One region of the Nocardioides sp. Kera G14 genome, then DNA from elsewhere that is predicted to be linked to it. Evidence: predicted binding sites of a transcription regulator. Region 1 holds the regulator's gene; each other region holds the start of a gene.
What was found. The regulator LexA, encoded in region 1, represses DNA repair genes until DNA is damaged. The targets are predictions, from matches to a motif close to TCGAACANNTGTTCGA.

Region 2: LH076_RS06310 (HNH endonuclease signature motif containing protein) is a predicted target of LexA. The motif match lies at 1,690-1,705, and genes of this name have one in related genera.
Region 3: LH076_RS15455 (HNH endonuclease signature motif containing protein) is a predicted target of LexA. The motif match lies at 3,546-3,561, and genes of this name have one in related genera.

What each region holds. Positions count from the first base shown of each region.
Region 1 is NZ_CP085839.1:451,007-456,624, reverse strand. Features, by position in the region: gene nrdR (transcriptional regulator NrdR) at 59-532, opposite strand; gene LH076_RS02315 (hypothetical protein) at 766-1,083, shown strand; gene LH076_RS02310 (LysM peptidoglycan-binding domain-containing protein) at 1,209-1,565, opposite strand; gene lexA (transcriptional repressor LexA) at 1,733-2,446, shown strand; gene LH076_RS02300 (alkaline phosphatase D family protein) at 2,511-4,481, shown strand; gene LH076_RS02295 (alkaline phosphatase family protein) at 4,478-5,618, shown strand, end outside.
Region 2 is NZ_CP085839.1:1,262,375-1,267,992, reverse strand. Features, by position in the region: gene LH076_RS06315 (flavin-containing monooxygenase) at 1-361, shown strand, start outside; gene LH076_RS06310 (HNH endonuclease signature motif containing protein) at 347-1,675, opposite strand; gene LH076_RS06305 (nuclease-related domain-containing protein) at 1,841-2,680, shown strand; gene LH076_RS06300 (L,D-transpeptidase family protein) at 2,684-3,382, opposite strand; gene LH076_RS06295 (hypothetical protein) at 3,379-3,522, opposite strand; gene LH076_RS06290 (DoxX family protein) at 3,597-4,265, shown strand; gene LH076_RS06285 (SDR family oxidoreductase) at 4,262-5,050, opposite strand; gene LH076_RS06280 (hypothetical protein) at 5,105-5,254, opposite strand; gene LH076_RS06275 (SDR family NAD(P)-dependent oxidoreductase) at 5,256-5,618, opposite strand, start outside.
Region 3 is NZ_CP085839.1:3,155,817-3,161,434, forward strand. Features, by position in the region: gene LH076_RS15435 (ferric reductase-like transmembrane domain-containing protein) at 1-105, shown strand, start outside; gene LH076_RS15440 (FMN-binding protein) at 113-649, shown strand; gene LH076_RS15445 (FAD:protein FMN transferase) at 646-1,410, shown strand; gene LH076_RS15450 (alpha/beta hydrolase family protein) at 1,400-2,179, opposite strand; gene LH076_RS15455 (HNH endonuclease signature motif containing protein) at 2,266-3,528, opposite strand; gene LH076_RS15460 (hypothetical protein) at 3,715-3,888, opposite strand; gene LH076_RS15465 (Bcr/CflA family efflux MFS transporter) at 4,003-5,217, opposite strand; gene LH076_RS15470 (FAD-dependent monooxygenase) at 5,214-5,618, opposite strand, start outside.

The sequences.
Region 1 (5,618 bases):
GGTCGGTCAGGGCCGGGCAGGTCGCTTCCCCACAACCTGCCCGGCCCCGTCTGGGGGCTCAGCCCGACGTCGTCGGACTGAGCAGGGCCCGCTCGGTGCGCAGCATCGAGATCTCGGACTCGAAATCGTCGGCTGACTCAAACTGGCGGTAGACGCTGGCGAATCGGAGGTAGGCCACCTCGTCGAGGCGGCGCAGCGGGCCGAGGATGGCCATCCCGACCTCATGGGCGGGGACTTCGGCATACCCGCTGGTGCGCAGGGCGTCCTCGACCTCCTGCCCGAGGCAGGCGAGCGCGTCCTCGGTGACCGGGCGGCCCTTGCAGGCCTTCCGGACGCCGGCGATCGCCTTGTCACGGGTGAACGGCTCGGTGGCTCCGCTGCGCTTGAGCACCGTGAGCTGCATGAGCTCGACGGTGGTGAACCGCTTCTCACAGTTCACACACGTACGACGACGCCGAATGGACCCGCCGTCGTCGGCCACCCGGGAGTCGAGGACCTTGGTGTCGGTGTGCCGGCAGTAGGGGCAGTGCATCGCTGATCTCGCCTCCTCTCGGGGTGGGCGTCGGTGAGGCTGTGGCGTCCCGCTGTGGAGAGACCGGTGCATAACCACCGATCCTCTGTGGACTAGATGTGGAGAACTACATCCGTGTAACTACTAGATGTAGTGGTAACCCTAACCCCGTCCGCCCGAGAAGAGTCAAGCGACGGAGACGCTGTTTTTCGCGTGTCGCGTGGGAAAGATCGGAATTGGGCAGAATGTCCCGCGTGGGAGCGAGAGGGAAGCGGGCCGGAGCCCGCACGAAGGCCCGGATCCCGCGTCGAGCGCTCGCCCTCCTGGCCGGCGGAGTGGTCGCCCTGGCCCTCTGGATCTACCTGGTCTGGTCGGCCATCCACTTCGGTTCGTCGGCCCGCGGAGGGGACGACAGTGACTGGTGGCTGGCCGGGGCGATGACGGTCGGCGCGATCGCAGCTCTCTTCGTCTGCATGATGCTGCTCGTCCAGGCGGGGCGGGTGGCTGGCGTCGCCGCGACGCCGCCGCCGAAGGCTCCTCGCACCCACGGCGGCAAGCGCGCCGCACGGTGAAGGACGAGGGGCGCGGCAGCGGTCTTCCCTTCCGCGCCACGCCCCTCGGTGTTTCCCCGTTGATCCCGCCGAGTGGGGTCGAGGCACGCGGCGAGAGGTCTGTATTCAGTTGTGGAACCGTGGGGTCAGCGCGGGACGCGGAGCGTCTGACCGGCCTCCAGCGCGCCGCCGGAGAGGTGGTTGAGCTGCTTGATCTGCTCGACCATGTCGCCGGTGTGGCCGTCGACGGCGACCGAGGAGGCGATGCTCCACAGCGTCTCGCCCGAACCGACCGTGATGGTCGCGAGGTCCTCGGGACGCTCCGTCGCGGTGGAGTTCGCCGCGAGACCGAGACCCAGGGCGAGCGCCGTCATCAGACCGGCACCGAAGACGACCAGACGGCCACGACGCGTCAGTCGCACGGTCGAGGTGCGGGCGGGCGTCGCCGTACGCACGGGGCGGGCGGCCGGAAGGACTCGGGCGTCGAGGGTCATGGTCGTCATGGCGTGCTCCTGGGGAAGTAGGATTTTTGCTGTCTGACTGAAGTTCTAGACGTGCCCACCGACAGAACCTGTCGTTCGAACACATGTACGAGGTTAGATCAGGTGTTCGAACGAATTCAAGGCGTGTCTCGAACATTTTTTCGAACCTGAGCGCTAGAGTCGTGGCCATGAGCAAGAAGATCTCCGAGCTGCCCGACGGGCCGGCCGACGCCACCGGGCTCACCCCGCGCCAGCAGCGGATCCTCGCCACCCTCAGGGACTCCATCGAGCAGCGGGGTTACCCGCCGAGCATGCGCGAGATCGGCGCGGCGGTGGGGCTGACCTCGACCAGTTCCGTCGCCCATCAGCTGCGCACCCTGGAGGACAAGGGCTTCCTGCGCCGTGACCCGCACCGGCCGCGCGCGCTCGAGGTCTTCCTGCCTGAGGTGATGGCGGCCCGCAAGTCGATGGGCACCGCTGACCCCGATGACCAGATCGACGCGACCGGGCTGGGTGACGCCGCTCCCCCGGCGCAGTACGTGCCCCTGGTCGGTCGGATCGCGGCCGGTAGCCCGATCCTCGCCGAGCAGCACACCGAGTCCGTCATGCCGCTGCCCAAGGAGCTGGTCGGCGATGGCGAGCTTTACATGCTCGAGGTCAGTGGTGACTCGATGATCGACGCCGCCATCTGCAACGGCGACTATGTCGTCGTGAAGGCGCAGCAGACCGCCAACAACGGGGAGATCGTCGCTGCGATGATCGACGGTGAGGCGACCGTCAAGACCTTCCAGCGCAAGGACGGCAAGGTCTGGCTGCTGCCGCACAACGCGGCGTACGACCCCATCGACGGCACCCACGCCACGATCCTCGGCAAGGTCACCGCGGTCCTGCGGTCCCTCTAGACCACCGACTGTTCACCTTCCGGCCCCGTCACCTCGACGGGGCCGGAGGCGTTTGTGGAGCGTGATGTCGTTCGCGCGGTGGAAGCGCACGTACAAGCCCGTCTGGCATTCCGACATTCCGGAGGCCTCCCTTCCGGTGCGCATCCGCAAGCGACACCGGCAGTTGCACGAGCACCTCGCCTACGACCGCTGGCGGCTCAAGCACACCCACGGGGCTGCGGCGAAGCGGCGGCTCCGGAAGCTGATCGACGGCCACAAGCGTGACCTCGCCGCCCTCCACAGGAAGTACGCCGCCCACCCGCCGGCTGAGCCGACCGGCGTCGGCATCGGCAGCGGCAGCGGCAGCGGCAGCGGCAGCGGCAGCGGATCAGGCACCGGCACGGGCGGCGGCAGCGCAATCGTCCCGCCGGCGAACCCGGACGCGCCCGAGGCCACCCACCAGTTCTTCCAACACGGCGTGGCCTCCGGCGACCCGCTGCGCGACCGGGTCGTGCTCTGGACCCGCGTGACGCCGACGGCCGACGCGACGCCGGCCTCCGGCAACGGCCCGGAGGCGACCGTGCTGTGGCAGGTCGCCACCGACGCCGCCTTCAGTCACGTCGTGGCGAGCGGCAGCTTCACCACGAGCACCGACCGCGACCACACCGTGAAGCTCGACGCGTCGGGACTGAGCGCGGCGACGACGTACTTCTATCGCTTCGCCTACCAAGGCACGTGGCGCACGGCCCAGGTCTCGCCGGTGGGGCGGACGAAGACCGCCCCGACACCGACGGCGACGCCGGCCAACCTGCGTCTCGGTGTCGTCAGCTGTGCCAACCTGCAGGCCGGTTGGTTCGGCGCCTACCGCCACCTGGCCGCGCGCGACGACCTCGACCTCGTCCTGCACCTCGGCGACTACGTCTACGAGTACGGCCCCGGTGAGTACGGCTACGGCTATGCCGACACCGACATCCGGACGCACGTGCCGGCCCACGAGATGGTCGCGCTGGCCGACTACCGGCAGCGGCACGCGCAGTACAAGCAGGACCCCGACCTCGCGGCGGTCCACGTGAAGTACCCGATGATCGCGACGTGGGACGACCACGAGGTCGCCAACGACTCCTGGTCCGGCGGTGCCGAGAACCACCAGCCCGACACCGAGGGCGACTGGACCGTCCGGAGGGCGGCGGCTCGGAAGGCGTACGACGAGTGGATGCCCGTCCGGCTCGAGAACACCGTCACGCTGGGTGACGGAGCCACGATCTATCGGCGCTTCACCTTCGGCCAGCTGGCCGAGCTCACCATGCTGGACCTGCGCTCCTACCGCTCCGAGCAGGTGGCGATGGGCTCGACCGCGATGGGCGACCCGGACCGCACGATCACCGGCGCCGACCAGATGGCGTTCCTGCTCGACGGGCTCACGCCGACGGCGCCGCAGTGGCGGCTCGTCGGCAACCCCGTGACGATCGCACCACTGATGGTCGCGCAGCTCCCGGCCTCGACGCAGGAACTGCTCAAGGGCCTCGGCGCCGGGGCGCAGATCCCGAGCACGGCGATCAACCCCGACCAGTGGGACGGCTACACCGCCGACCGCCGCGAACTCTTCGACCACATCGTCGACCAGGGCGTGCGCGACGTCGTCTTCCTCACCGGCGACATCCACACCTCGTGGGCCAACGACCTGCCCCATCCGCCGGAGAACGCCGACCTCTACCCGCTCCTGGGCGGGACAGCGGGCGTCGAGTTCGTCGGGCCGTCGGTCACGTCCAACAACATCAAGGACGCCGTCCCGGGCCAGCCGACCTCAGCGAGCAACCTCGCCGCCGGTCAGACGGCGGCCACGGCGGTACAGGCGCTCAACCCGCACATCAAGTACCTCGACTTCAACAACCACGGCTTCATGGTCGTCGACATCACCCCGGCGCGGATCCAGACCGACTGGTGGTTCATCAGTGACCGGGCCGATCCCGCGGCCACGGTCAGACATGGGCAGTCGTGGGCCGTGGCCACCGGCGCCGGCGTCGTTCACAAGGTGACCGGAGGGCCGGTCGCATGAGTCACTCACACATCTCTGACCCGGCCGACTTCGCAGCCGGCCTGGCGCAGATCAGGACCGGTCGACGTACACTGCTCAAGGCCGGCGCCGCCGGGATCGCCGTCTCCGCGGTGGCCGGAGCCGTCGGTACGTCGGCCGCCGATGCCGCGGTCACGACGGCCAAGCGCTGCTACGTCCTGGTCCTGGACGGCACTCGTCCGGAGGAGCTGGACCTGGGCCTCACCCCGACGATCACCGGCCTCCGTGACCAGGGCGTCCGTTACGCACGGGCGCTGTCGCAGCCGATCATGGAGACGATCCCCAACCACGTCATGATGATGACCGGGGTCCACTCCGACCGGAACGGCGTGCCGGCGAACACGATCTACGACTCGGCGCTGGGCACCACCCGGGACGCCAGTCACCAGGACCTGACGGCACCGACGGTGATCAGCCAGCTGAACGCGGCCGGTCTCACCACCGGCACCGTGCTGTCGAAGACCTACCTCTACAACGCGTTCCTCGGCGAGGCGACGTACCAGTGGGAGCCGGCGCTCGCGCTGCCCATCACCGGGCATGAGGTCGACTCGCTCACGATGCCGGCGGCGCTGCAGATGATCCGGCAGCAGGACCCGCACTTCATGTTCGTCAACCTGGGCGACATCGACCGCTTCGGCCACGCCGACCTGACCGCGGGGCTGACCGAGTTCCTCTCCGGAGGGATGTCGCTCCCCGTCGTGCGCCGCGCGGTGCTGGCCAACACGGACGCGGTCGTCGGGAGCTTCGTGGCCACGCTCAAGTCGACGGGTCACTGGGACGACTCCCTGGTGATCGTGCTGGCCGACCACTCGATGGACTGGTCGGCACCGGGCAAGGTCATCTCGCTCTCCTCGGCCTTCGACGCCGTGCCGGGGCTCAAGGGCAACTACGCGCTCGCCGAGAACGGCGGCGCCGACCTCGTCTACTGGACCGGACCGTCGGCCGGCCGCACGCTGGCCGTGGCGGCCATGCGTGAGGCGGCGCTGGCGACCGGCGGTGTCCTCGAGGCGCACTCACCTGAGGACCTCAACCTGGGCGGGCCGTGCGGCGACCTCGTCGTCTATGCCAAGGCCGGCTGGCGCTTCAGCGCCTCGGCCACGTCCAACCCGATCCCCGGCA
Region 2 (5,618 bases), 810 kb from region 1:
TGACACCGACCTGCATCCCGATGCCGAGCACCGCTTCTCACTCTTCAAGCGGATCGTCCGGCCCGGAGTCGACCATCTCTTCTTCGCCGGCCTCGCCCAGTCCTCCCCCACGATCGTGAATCTCGCGGAGCAGCAGTCGAAGCTGATCGCCGGCGTGATCGACGGCAGCTACCGGCTGCCCTCGGTCGAGGAGCAGGAGAAGATCATGTACGCCGACGAGGCAGCGCACCTCGAGCAGTACTACGACGCTCCCCGGCACACCATCCAGATCGACTTCGGCCGCTACTGCGTCGACCTCGAGAAGGAGCTTGCCGCAGGGCGGGATCGGGCCGGGTCACTGGCGGCGTCAGGCTGCGACTGACCTGCCGAGGTCGATGGTGCCTTGTGGAGTGACCTCGAAGAGGAAGCCCTGCGGGCTCGTCCACTCATAGATGCCGGGCCGGATCTCCCGATAACGCCAGGGCGTGAAGGTCTTGGTCCGGTGGTGGGTTCGACAGAGACAGGCGAGCTTCGAGCGTGAGGTCTGGCCGGGCGGCCCGCCGTCCTTGGGGTCGACCCACTCCTCGATGTGGTCCTGATCGCAGGCCTCGGCGGGGCGCTCGCAGAACGGGAAGACGCACTTCTGGTTGACCTCGATGACCTTCTCGCGGAGCGAGGGACCGCCGAAGCGTGCGTGGGAGACGGCCTCGTCGTTCAGGTCGAGGACCGGCCGGATGACAGGCTTCATCCGGCTGAACCAGGTCTCGAGCTGTGGGATCGAGAGCATCCCGATCCGCTGGCCGGTGAGCGTGTGCACGGTCGCGACTGTGTCGCCCTCGGCGACACGCACCGTGACCGGCAGCTGCGGCACGTCGACGGAAACCTTCGGTCCGTCGTCCGTTATGGACTGGTTGAGAAACATGACCTGGCCACGCGCCAGCATTCCGAGAGCCTTGGCCAGACGCACCGCCAGCGGCTCACCGGTGTCGGTGATCTGCTCGGCGACGTCGTGAAGGGTCTCCTTGAGCGCGATCGCATCGTCGGTGTCGAGCTCCGCCTCCAGAGGCGTCGTCGCAGCGCGGCCGCTCGGGTTCTGGCCGATGCGGATGTCGACATGGCGACCGTCGAGGTCGCCGACCTCGTCGTCGACCAGTTCCTCAGGGTTGAAGCGGGCCCGCGCCTCCTCGACCACACGGTCGAGGGTCCTGACGCCGACCTGCTGGGCACGGGGCGCGATCTGCTCGTCGATCCACGCGGCGGCCTCCTGCGAGACGGACATCGTGGCCTCGGCGATCCGACGGGCCCGCCAGCCGTCGACGCGGCCCGCCTGCACCTGACGCCATGTCTGCGGAAGCCGGTGGACCAGCGCGAGCGCTCCGCCGAGGTAGGCACGGGCGGACATCGTCGAGCGTCCCGTTGCCGCAGCGAACTCCATCACCGCGAACTCCTCAATCCACGGCGACCCGTCGCCGCCGAGCAGAAGCGCACGCTCAGCCCCCGGAGCCTCGTCGAGCTGCGAGGCTCCACGCCACCACTGGTCGACCTCGTGGAATGAGGCGAAGCGCGCAGCAGTGGCGATCTGCAGCACTTCCTCCTCGCGGATCCGCTGCTGCGATTCCCGCATCAAGGTCAATGCGCTCGCGTCGTCGTCCACAGCGTCGAGCGCCACGGCGAGGTCGAGGGCGTTGTGCGGCATGCCGCAATTCTATCGTGGACAGGCGTTCGAATCCAGAGTCGGTCGCCTCGACATCGGCCAATTTCTATAGGTTTCCTCAAGGCGCATGACGAGCGTCGAATCCCAATCAGAAGCCAACCGCTCAGAAGTGCAACCACATCGCTCGATTGGTGAGAAGGTCACTTCATGGACAAACCCACAGCGGATCAGAAGCGCATGAAGCTTCGGTACGCCGGCGCGTGCCGTCTCTGTGGGACGGTGCTGGAGGCTGGCGCCGAGGCCATCTACGAGCGAGCGACGAAGACAGTCCGCTGCCTCGAATGCTTGGCATCCACACCGGCTCAGGAGCCTGAGCCCGTCACGCCCGTGGCGCCTGTCGACGCCGGCGCCCCGGGCGGCTCAGCACGTCGCGAGTTCGAGCGCCGGCAGGCAAAGCGCACGGCGCGCATCCGGGAGAAGCACCCGAAGCTCGGCGGGTTCATCCTCGCCGTCAGCGACGACCCGCAGACCACGACCGCGTGGAACACCGGCGCCCTCGGCGAGGAGCGCCTCGGCAACCGACTCAACCAGCTCAGCTCCGATAGCATGCGAGTGCTGCACGACCGCCGCATCCCCGGAACCAAGGCCAACATTGATCACATCGCGGTGACTCCGTCCGGCATCTTCGTGATCGATGCCAAGAGGTACGTCGGCAAGCGGCCCACCCTGCAGATCGAGGGCGGCCTCTTTCGGCCGCGGGTCGAGAAGCTCCTTGTGGGGCCACGCGACCAGACCAAGCTCGTCGACGGCGTACAGAAGCAGGTGGATCTGGTGAAGGGGATCCTCGACGACGCCGAGGTCCCGGTCGTCGGCGTGCTCTGCTTCATCGAATCCGACTGGCCGCTCATCGGCGGGGCCTTCACGATCCGAGGCGTCGAGGTCCTGTGGCCGAAGAGACTCTATCCGCGTCTGACCGCCGACGGCCCGCACCGTGATGCGGTGGCCGATCAGCACCGCCGGCTCGCGGCGTGCTTCCCGTCGGCCTGACCTTCACCGCCCGATGGCGATGACCGGGTGAGCTGACGGCTCGAGCCGGTGGAAGAGCTTCCGCATCATCGAGCGCGGCAGGCTGACGCAGCCGGCGGTGGCGCCACGCCCGTTGACGTGCAGGAAGATCGCGAATCCTCGCCAGCGGACCTGCTCCACGTTGAACGACGTGACGAAGGCGTATTCGTACTGACGCCGGTAGTGCGCCAGGTGCTCCGACGCCTCGGGATCGCTCGCGGGCAGCAGACGGAAGCCGCCCTGGGCACGGGTGCGGAGCTGGTTGTAGTAGCGCGACGAGTTGTCGCCGACCCAGTAGTCCCCGGCACGCGTACGGCGGTAGGGCATCGACCAGGCGCTCCGCCGCGCATGCGTCCCGAACGTGGACATCAGGTCGAAGGTGCCGAGCGGTGTGGTGCCGTCACCCTGGTGTCGGCGCGTGGCGACCGAGAGGCCGCCGTACCCCACCCGAGCGTCGGTGGTGCGCAGGCCGCGCCGCCAGCCGGAGGCCGTGCGCACCCAGAGAGTGGCGCGGGCATGCCAGCCGTGCGTGCGGTTGACGGTGACGACCTGGGTCGTGGCGGAACGCAGGACGACCCGCACGCCGTCGAGCCTGACCGTGCCGGTGGCCGTCGTCGCGGCCGAGGCAGGTGGCGCCGCGAGGATCCCGATCGTGAGGACGAGCGCCCCGGCGAGCCGGATCACCGCTGGTCGTCGGGGAGGACCCGCAGGTCGCTCTCGACAGGCTGAGCCCGGTGCGGCTCCGCGATGACGACCACTGCCGCCACACCCGCGGCGACGAGGGCGAAGGTGATGAGGGTCCACCAGGCGAGGAAGGCAGTCACGCCACACCCTTACCCACCCACGGCCTCTTCATGCCTGACGTTTGGACCGCCACGGTTCTGGGCACGGTGGCGATATGAGTATCAGCCGACGCCTGGCACGACCGCTCCTGTCCTCCATCTTCTTCGTCGGGCCGATCAGGTCCCTGAAGAACGCCTCCGGCCCGGCCGAGCGGGCGAAGCCGGTCACCGACCCGCTCGTCACCGCCCTGCAGCGCGCGGGCCTGCCGGTGCCCGCCGATCCCGAGCTCCTGGTCAAGGTCAACGCCGGCGTCCAGCTGGCGGCCGCCACCGGACTCGTCCTCGGCCGCTTCCCCCGCCTGTCCGCGGCAGTTCTTGCGGGCACGCTTGTGCCCACCACCCTCGCCGGACACGCGTTCTGGCGCGAGAGCGACCCGGAGGCGCGGCGCGCCCAGCAGTTGCAGCTGGCCAAGAACGTCTCGATCCTCGGCGGCCTGGTCATCGCGGCCCTCGATACCGACGGCAAGCCGGGCAAGGCGTGGCTCGCCAAGGCCACGGCGCGCGAGCTGGCCCGCCAGGCCGAGCACGTCGCGAGCACGACGAAGCTCGAGGGTCGGATCGCCGCACTGCAGGCGGCGGGTGCCGGCGACGTCCTCACGGAGAAGGTGGGCAGCGCCGCCGCGACGGTCGTCGACCGCGGCCACGCCGTGGCCGGGACGGTGGCCGACGTCGTCGCGGACAAGCTCGACGCCACGGCGGAGAAGGTGGGCCAGCTCCGTCACTAGAGGGTCCGCCAGTCCTCCGACTCCTGGTCGTGGCCGTGCGCGGCCATGAGCATGAGGCCTCCGTCGACGATGTACGAGGCGCCGGTGACGTAGGACGCCCGCGGCGAGCAGAGGAAGCCGATCACCGAGGCGACCTCGTTGACGTGTCCCGGCCGCCCGATCGGATTGCCCGGTCGCTTGATGCTGTACGCCGACTCCTCGGCCTGTCCGGTCATCTCCGTGGCGATCTCGCCGGGAGCGACGCTGTTGACCGTGATGCCGTGCTGGCCGAGCTCGAGCGCCATGACCTTCGTCAGCGCACCGAGTCCTGCCTTGGCCGCGCAGTAGGCCGCCGAGCCGACACGCGGAACGTGCTCATGGACACTGGTGACATTGACGATCCGGCCGCCCTGACCCGCGTCGACCATCACCTGTGCGGCGCGCTGGGCGACGAGGAACGGTCCGTCGAGATCCGTCGCGATGACCTGCCGCCAACTGTCGTAGGAGACGTCGAGGACCGAGTCCGACTGACCGGTGCCGGCGACGTTGACGAGCACGCCGAGGCCACCGAGCTTCGTGGCGAGGCTGTCGACGATGTCGCCGGCTGTCGGGCTGGCGGCGTCGAAGCGCTCGACGAAGCAGCGTTGACCCCGCTTCTCGATCTCGCTGACGGTGTCGAGCACACCGTCCATGTCGTGGTGGACGGTCAGGCCGACGTCGTACCCCTCGGAGGCGAGCAGTTTGGCGGTGGCAGCGCCCATACCGGAGTCGCTGCCGGTGACGATGGCGAGCAGTGGATGCGTCATGTCTGGGCTGTTTCCAGATTCCCGCGGACTACACGGGGCGGCGCGGTCGCCTTGTCAGTGCCGGGGTGGGCGACGGGTACGGCCCTCGTCGGGCTCCCTGAGGTCGTGCTGGATCTGCCGCGCCCGCTTGCGCTCGAACAGGAGGATCAGGACCACCACGCCGGCTGCGACCACGAGGGAGGCGATCACGCTGAACAGGCTCATGTCACTCCTCAGGCTTCGTCATCCGGGCCATGAGCGGGCTCATCAGGGCGTCGGGCATATGGGTCCCGGCCTCGGCCTGGAAACGGTTCTTCAGCGAGCCGGCGACGACCGACGCCTTGCCCGCCATCAGCGCCTTGAAGCCGTCCTTGGCCACGTCGGCGGGGTCGTCCTTCGTGCCTTGGCCCACCGGCGTGTCCTCCATGTGGGCGCGGATGAAGAACTCCGTGTCCGTCGGGCCGGGCATCAGTGAGGTCACGGTGACACCGGTGTCCTTGAGCTCCTCGCGGATGCCCTCGGCGAAGGAGTGGACGAACGCCTTCGAGGCGGCGTACGTCGCGTAGTAGGGCCCCGGGGCCACCGCCGC
Region 3 (5,618 bases), 760 kb from region 1:
CTCTTCGTCTGTGGACCCCCCGCGTGGGTCGCGCGACTCCGGGCCGCGGCACTCGCCGCCGGCCTCCCTTCCGACCAGTTCCACGTCGAGACCTTCGAATGGTGAGTGAACAATGAAACGCATCGTCCTCTGGGGACTCGGCACCGTCACCACGGTCGTCCTCCTCTTCGGCTACCGCACCTCGACCGAGGGCGCCGTCTCCACCGCGGCCCCTGCTGCGATCAGCGCCGGCACGACGGGCTCGAGTGCCGCCAGTGGGTCGAGCGGATCCGACGGGTCCGATGACTCCGATTCGACCGACACCTGGCAGGCACCCGAGGGCAACGGCACGCTCGACGCCACCCCGACGCCGTCGACCGACGACTCCAGTAGCGACGGCACCGTCACCGGTGACTCGGTGGACACCCAGTGGGGCCCGGTCCAGGTCGCGATCACCGTGAGCGACGGCAAGATCACCGACGTCCAGGTGCCGGTCTACCCGAGCAACAACGGCAAGGACCAGGAGATCAACTCCTACGCCCTGCCGCAGCTGATCCAGGAGACGCTCGACGCCCAGAGCGCCGACATCGACATGGTCAGCGGCGCGACCGTGACCAGCGACGGCTACATCGGCTCCCTGCAGAGCGCGCTCGACGAGGCGGGCCTGTGACCACCGCCGTGGCGCAGCGCCGGCCCGGCGTCGTACGGCGCGTGGCGCATGTGATGGGAATGCCGATCAGCCTCGCGCTGCGGGGCCGCGCCGCGGGGACCTTCGAGGGCGAGGCGGCGTGGGCCGAGACGATGGCGACGCTCCGCGACGTCGACCGGGTCTTCAGCCCGTTCCGGACCGACTCCGTCATCTCCCGACTCGACCGCGGCGAGATCGATCTCATGGACGCCCCTCCCGAGGTCGCCGAGGTCCTCGGTCTCGCCGAACAGGCCCGGATCGAGTCCCACGGCGCCTTCGACGTACGTCGCCACGGACGCCTCGACCCCTGCGGCATCGTCAAGGGATGGGCCGTCGACCGTGCGGCACGACCGCTGCGTCATCTCGGGGACACCGACTTCTGCCTGAGCGCCGGGGGCGACCTGGTCGCGTACGTGGCAGCCGACGACCGGCCGGCATGGCGGATCGGGATCGAGGATCCGCACGAGCTCGCCCGCGTCGTCGCGACGGTCCCGGTGCGCGACGGTGCCGTCGCCACCAGTGGACTCGCCCGCCGCGGCGCCCACCTCACCGACCCCCGCACTGGCTCGACCCCCACCGCCCTCGCCAGTGTCACCGTGATCGCCGAAGACCTCACCACCGCCGATGTCGACGCGACGGCCGCCTTCGTGCTTGCCAGCGTCGGTGAGCACTGGCTGCAGAGCCGCGGCCGGAGTGCCGTCGTCGTCCACCGCGACGGCCGCGTGGCGGAGGTCAGGCGCTGAGCGCCAGGGTCTGACGGAGGTACGGGCCAGCCCAGGCGCTGATCACCTTGGCGGCGCGCTGGGCACGCCCCGCCTTGGTGAGCAGGTGGTCGGCCTCCTCCAGGGAGACGAAGCTGCGCGGGTGCCGAGCGGCCATGAAGAGCTCGGTCGCATGGTCGATCGAGACCGTCGCGTCGCAGGGTGAGTGCACCACCAGCAGGGGACGGCCGAGCGCAGACACCTCCGGGAGGATCGACGCCCGGCGCACGTCCTCGACGTAGGAGCGCGTCAGCGTCAGAGTGCGGCCGGCGACCGTCCACGGCGCCGACCCCTCGGCCATCACCTGGTCGATCACGCTGCTGAAGTGGTGCTGGACGTGGGTCGGGTCGGCCGGGGCGTTGATCGTCGCCACCGCCGTGACCTCCGGGATGCGGGCGGCCGCCGCGATCGCCGCGGAGCCTCCCCACGAGTGTCCGACGAGGAGACCGGCCGGCGCGCCGCGCTCGGCCATCAACGCGACGGCACGCACGGTGTCGGCCACCTTCACCGAGAAGCCGCCCTCTCCCCATTCCCCCTCGGAGTCACCGAGGCCGAGGGCGTCGAAGCGGAGCATGCCGATCCCTTTGGCCGCGAGCTGCCGGCAGGTGCGCGCCACCGACGGGTGGTCCTTGCCGAGCGTGAAGCCGTGGACGAAGACGCCCCAGCCGCGCACCTGCCCCTCGGGGTGGTCGATCAGTCCGGCCAGGGCGGGGCCGCTGGAGCTCTCGAACCAGACGCGTTCAGTGGTCACGCGCCAAGCCTGCACAGGTCTGGATGTGAACCGCTTTAAGCAATTCTCACGAGCGCACTTGTGCGGTCTTTCACAAGTGGCTCGGCTCAGCTGAGCTTGATCGTCCCCGCCGGTGTGCGGAGGTAGTGCTTGCCGGCGGGGCTGCGCCAGAGGTAGTAGCCGGGTTCGAGTTTGGTGTAGGTCCAGTCGGTGAAGGTCTTCATCCGGTGGTGGTACCGGCACAGGCAGGCGAGGTTCTCGCTACTGGTGGGTCCGCCGCGGTCGGGGTGCTCTTTGTCGTAGGCCTCGATGTGGTCGAGGTCCGCGGTGCGGGCGGTGCGTTCGCAGTTCGGTGCGACGCAGGTCTTGTCGGTCAGGATGGCTTGTTCCCGCATCTCGACTGAGGGGACGTAGCCGTTCCGCTTGAGGTTGCGGTTGAGGTCGATCACGGGACGGGCCACGATCTTGGTGTTCGACGTCTCGCACCACTCACGGACCTGGGTGAGCGTGGTGAGGCCGGTGGCGCCTTCGGTGGTGAACTGCCCCTCGTTGTCGGCGTGGACGTAGAGGTTCACGGTCCGTGTGACGGCACCGGCCGACGTACCGGCGAGGTAGTGGCGGGCGATGACGCCGAGTGCCTGTGATCGCCGGATGTCGAGGGACTCTTCTGAGCCTTGCTCCTTCAACTCGGCGGCGGCCTTCTGGATTGCTGCTTCGAGGTCGAGGCCGTCGGCGTGGTCGGTCTTGCCGTAGAGGTCGTCGGTGCCGTCGTCCTGGGGGCGGAGGTCAACCTTGCGGGCCTCGGCGGCTGCTTCAGCGCGTCGGGCTGCCTCTGCGGGGTCGAAGCGGTCGATGGCGTGGGCGATGAAGCGTTTGAGTGCGGTGGGGCCGATCTTCTCGAACCGCATGTGCAGTTCTTTGTCGAGCCACGCCGCACCCTCCGCGGTGAGCACGCGGGAGGCTTGGGCGACGAGGCGTGCTTTCCAGACGGGGAGTTGTTCGTCGTAGAGCCGGAAGAAGAGTTGGGGGAGGCGGTGGTGGAGTTCGAGGGCGTCGCCGATCCAGAGGCGTGTCTGGTGGTCGTTCATCCCGGTCTCGGCGGCGAGGTCCATGAGGGCGGATTCGTCGATCCAGGGCGTGCCCTCGCCGGCCAGGGGGATGTCGTGGACCTTGTCGCCGGAGGCTGCGTGTGCCGGGTCGTTGGTCTGGTGCTGCTGGGCCCAGTCGATGGTGTGCAACAGCGAGGCGATCTCAGCCATGTTCGCGCTCTGCTTCGTGAGCGCGATCATGGCGAGGGGGTTGTCGATGGGCATGCCGACGCTGGGGCCGAGAATGTTCTCGGTGGATCCGGCGTCTACAGCTAGCGACATGCGCCGATCCTATCTGTTCGAACAATCGAACGCAAGCGTTTCGACGCCGAGATCGACTGAATTCAGGCGACATGGCAGCGATCACGCCCAGTGGAGAGCCGCGGTCACCGCTATGAAGGACTCCGCACCGCGCGTTCGCGTCGGCGCTCAACGAGCGATGAGCGTTCCGCGAGCGACCGGACTGCGTCAGGAAGTTCCGCCGTTGGGATCCGTAGGAATCCCATCGACCACAAGACCGTCCTTGGTGTTCTCTGTGGGGCGGACGTCGTCAAGGTCGGCGGGGTCCGCGCGGATCCCGTCGCGGCCGTCCTCCTCCGTGGGGTCGTTCTTCTCGTTCCGCGGGCCGCTCTGATCGCTCATTGCTTCTCCTTGGGTCGACGTTGAAACAGAACCAACGAAACACCCCGAGACCAAGGCCGCTGAGCTTCTCCACCAGCGCAGGTGCCCGGCGTCGTACGCCCGCACGGACCCGCCTCAGGAAACGAACGCCGCCTCGCTGCCGGGCTCGACCACCCGGCGGGCCACGACGAAGACGGTTGCGCAGAGCAGGACTGCGCCGAGTGTGGTGAGGGCCATCGGGACGGCGGTGTCCTCGCCACCCAGCCCGGAGAGGACCGAGCAGAGCGACATCGTCAGGAACATCAGGCCGCCGACGACAGCCGAGCCGGCGCCGGCGCGGTCGCGCACCTGCTCCATCGCGAGGCTGACCGCGTTGCCGGTGACGAAGCCGAGCGAGGCGATCACCACCCACAACGGGACCAACAGAAGGATCGGATGCGGCGAGGCCGCCGCACCCAGCACGAGCAGCGCGGCCGTTGCGGCCACGGGGAGGGCGAGGGAGATGGTCCGTGCCGGGTGGATCCGGGCGCGAGCGCGCGCCGCCGAGCGAGTACCCGCCCAGAAGACGCCTGCCGAGTTGAGCGCGAACCCGAGGCCGAAGACCCACCCCGGCAGGCCGAGCACTCCCTGGTAGATGAACGACGAGGAGGAGATGAAGGACATGATCGCGCCCATCGACAGCGCCTGCGTGAGGGCCTGCAGGACGAACGCCGGACGGCGGAGTACGACGCCGAGGGGCCGATAGCTCAGCGTCGCGGTTCGACGTGAGGCCGGGAGGGTCTCCCGCACGACCGTGACCGCACCGACGAGCTGGGCGGCCATGCAGAGCGTGACGACGCCGAGCACGCCACGCCACGGCACGTGTCCGGAGAGGAGGCCGCCGACGACCGGCGCCGCGATCGGCGCGATCGCCTGCACCGCCATCATCAGCGAGATCGAGTGGGCGGCGGCGAAACCGCGGGAGAGGTCGGAGATGACCGCCCTGGCGAGCACCATCGTCGCGGCGGCACAGACGGCCTGCACGAAACGGGCGCCGATCATGACCTCGACGTTCGGCGAGAACATCACGACGACCGAGGCGACGGTGGCGATCGCCGAGCCGACGACCATCGGTCGCCACCGACCCACGCGGTCGGACAGCGGCCCCCACAAGAGCTGTCCGACCCCGATGCCCAGCAGGAAAGCGGTGAGCGTCAGCTGGACGTGGGGCGCGTCCGTCCGGAGGCCGTGGCTGATCTCAGGGAAGGAGGCGAGGTAGATGTCGGTCGCGATCGGCCCGGTCGCCGAGAGGAGCGCCAGGACGAGGATCAGGCGGAGCGGCAGCGCCTTCTCCGGCGGGGTCGCACTCACGATCCGCCGGTCGACCGCATGCTCAGCGCGAAGAAGGCGGTGAGCTCATCGCGCGCGGCGAGGGGCAGCACGTGGGCGACGTACATGTCCGGGCGGACGACGACGAGCGCACCGGTCCGCGCCACTCCTCGCTCGGAGAAGATGTCGCGAGCCGGGTCCGTCGCGTGGACCTTCTCGTAGTCGATCAGGTCGAACGGCCCGACGCGGGGGAGGAAGAGCGTCGGCACTGCGCGCAGGTCGACCTCGTCGTGCCGGCCCTGGAAGACGACCTTCACGTCGAAGAGCGCGTCGAGCTCAGCGTCGGCCGGGTTGAAGCTGCCCAGCGGCGAGTCGCCCGCATCGAGCATCCACTCGGCCCACTCCTGCAGCGCCGGGGAGTCGGCGGGGCGGGCACCGTCGGC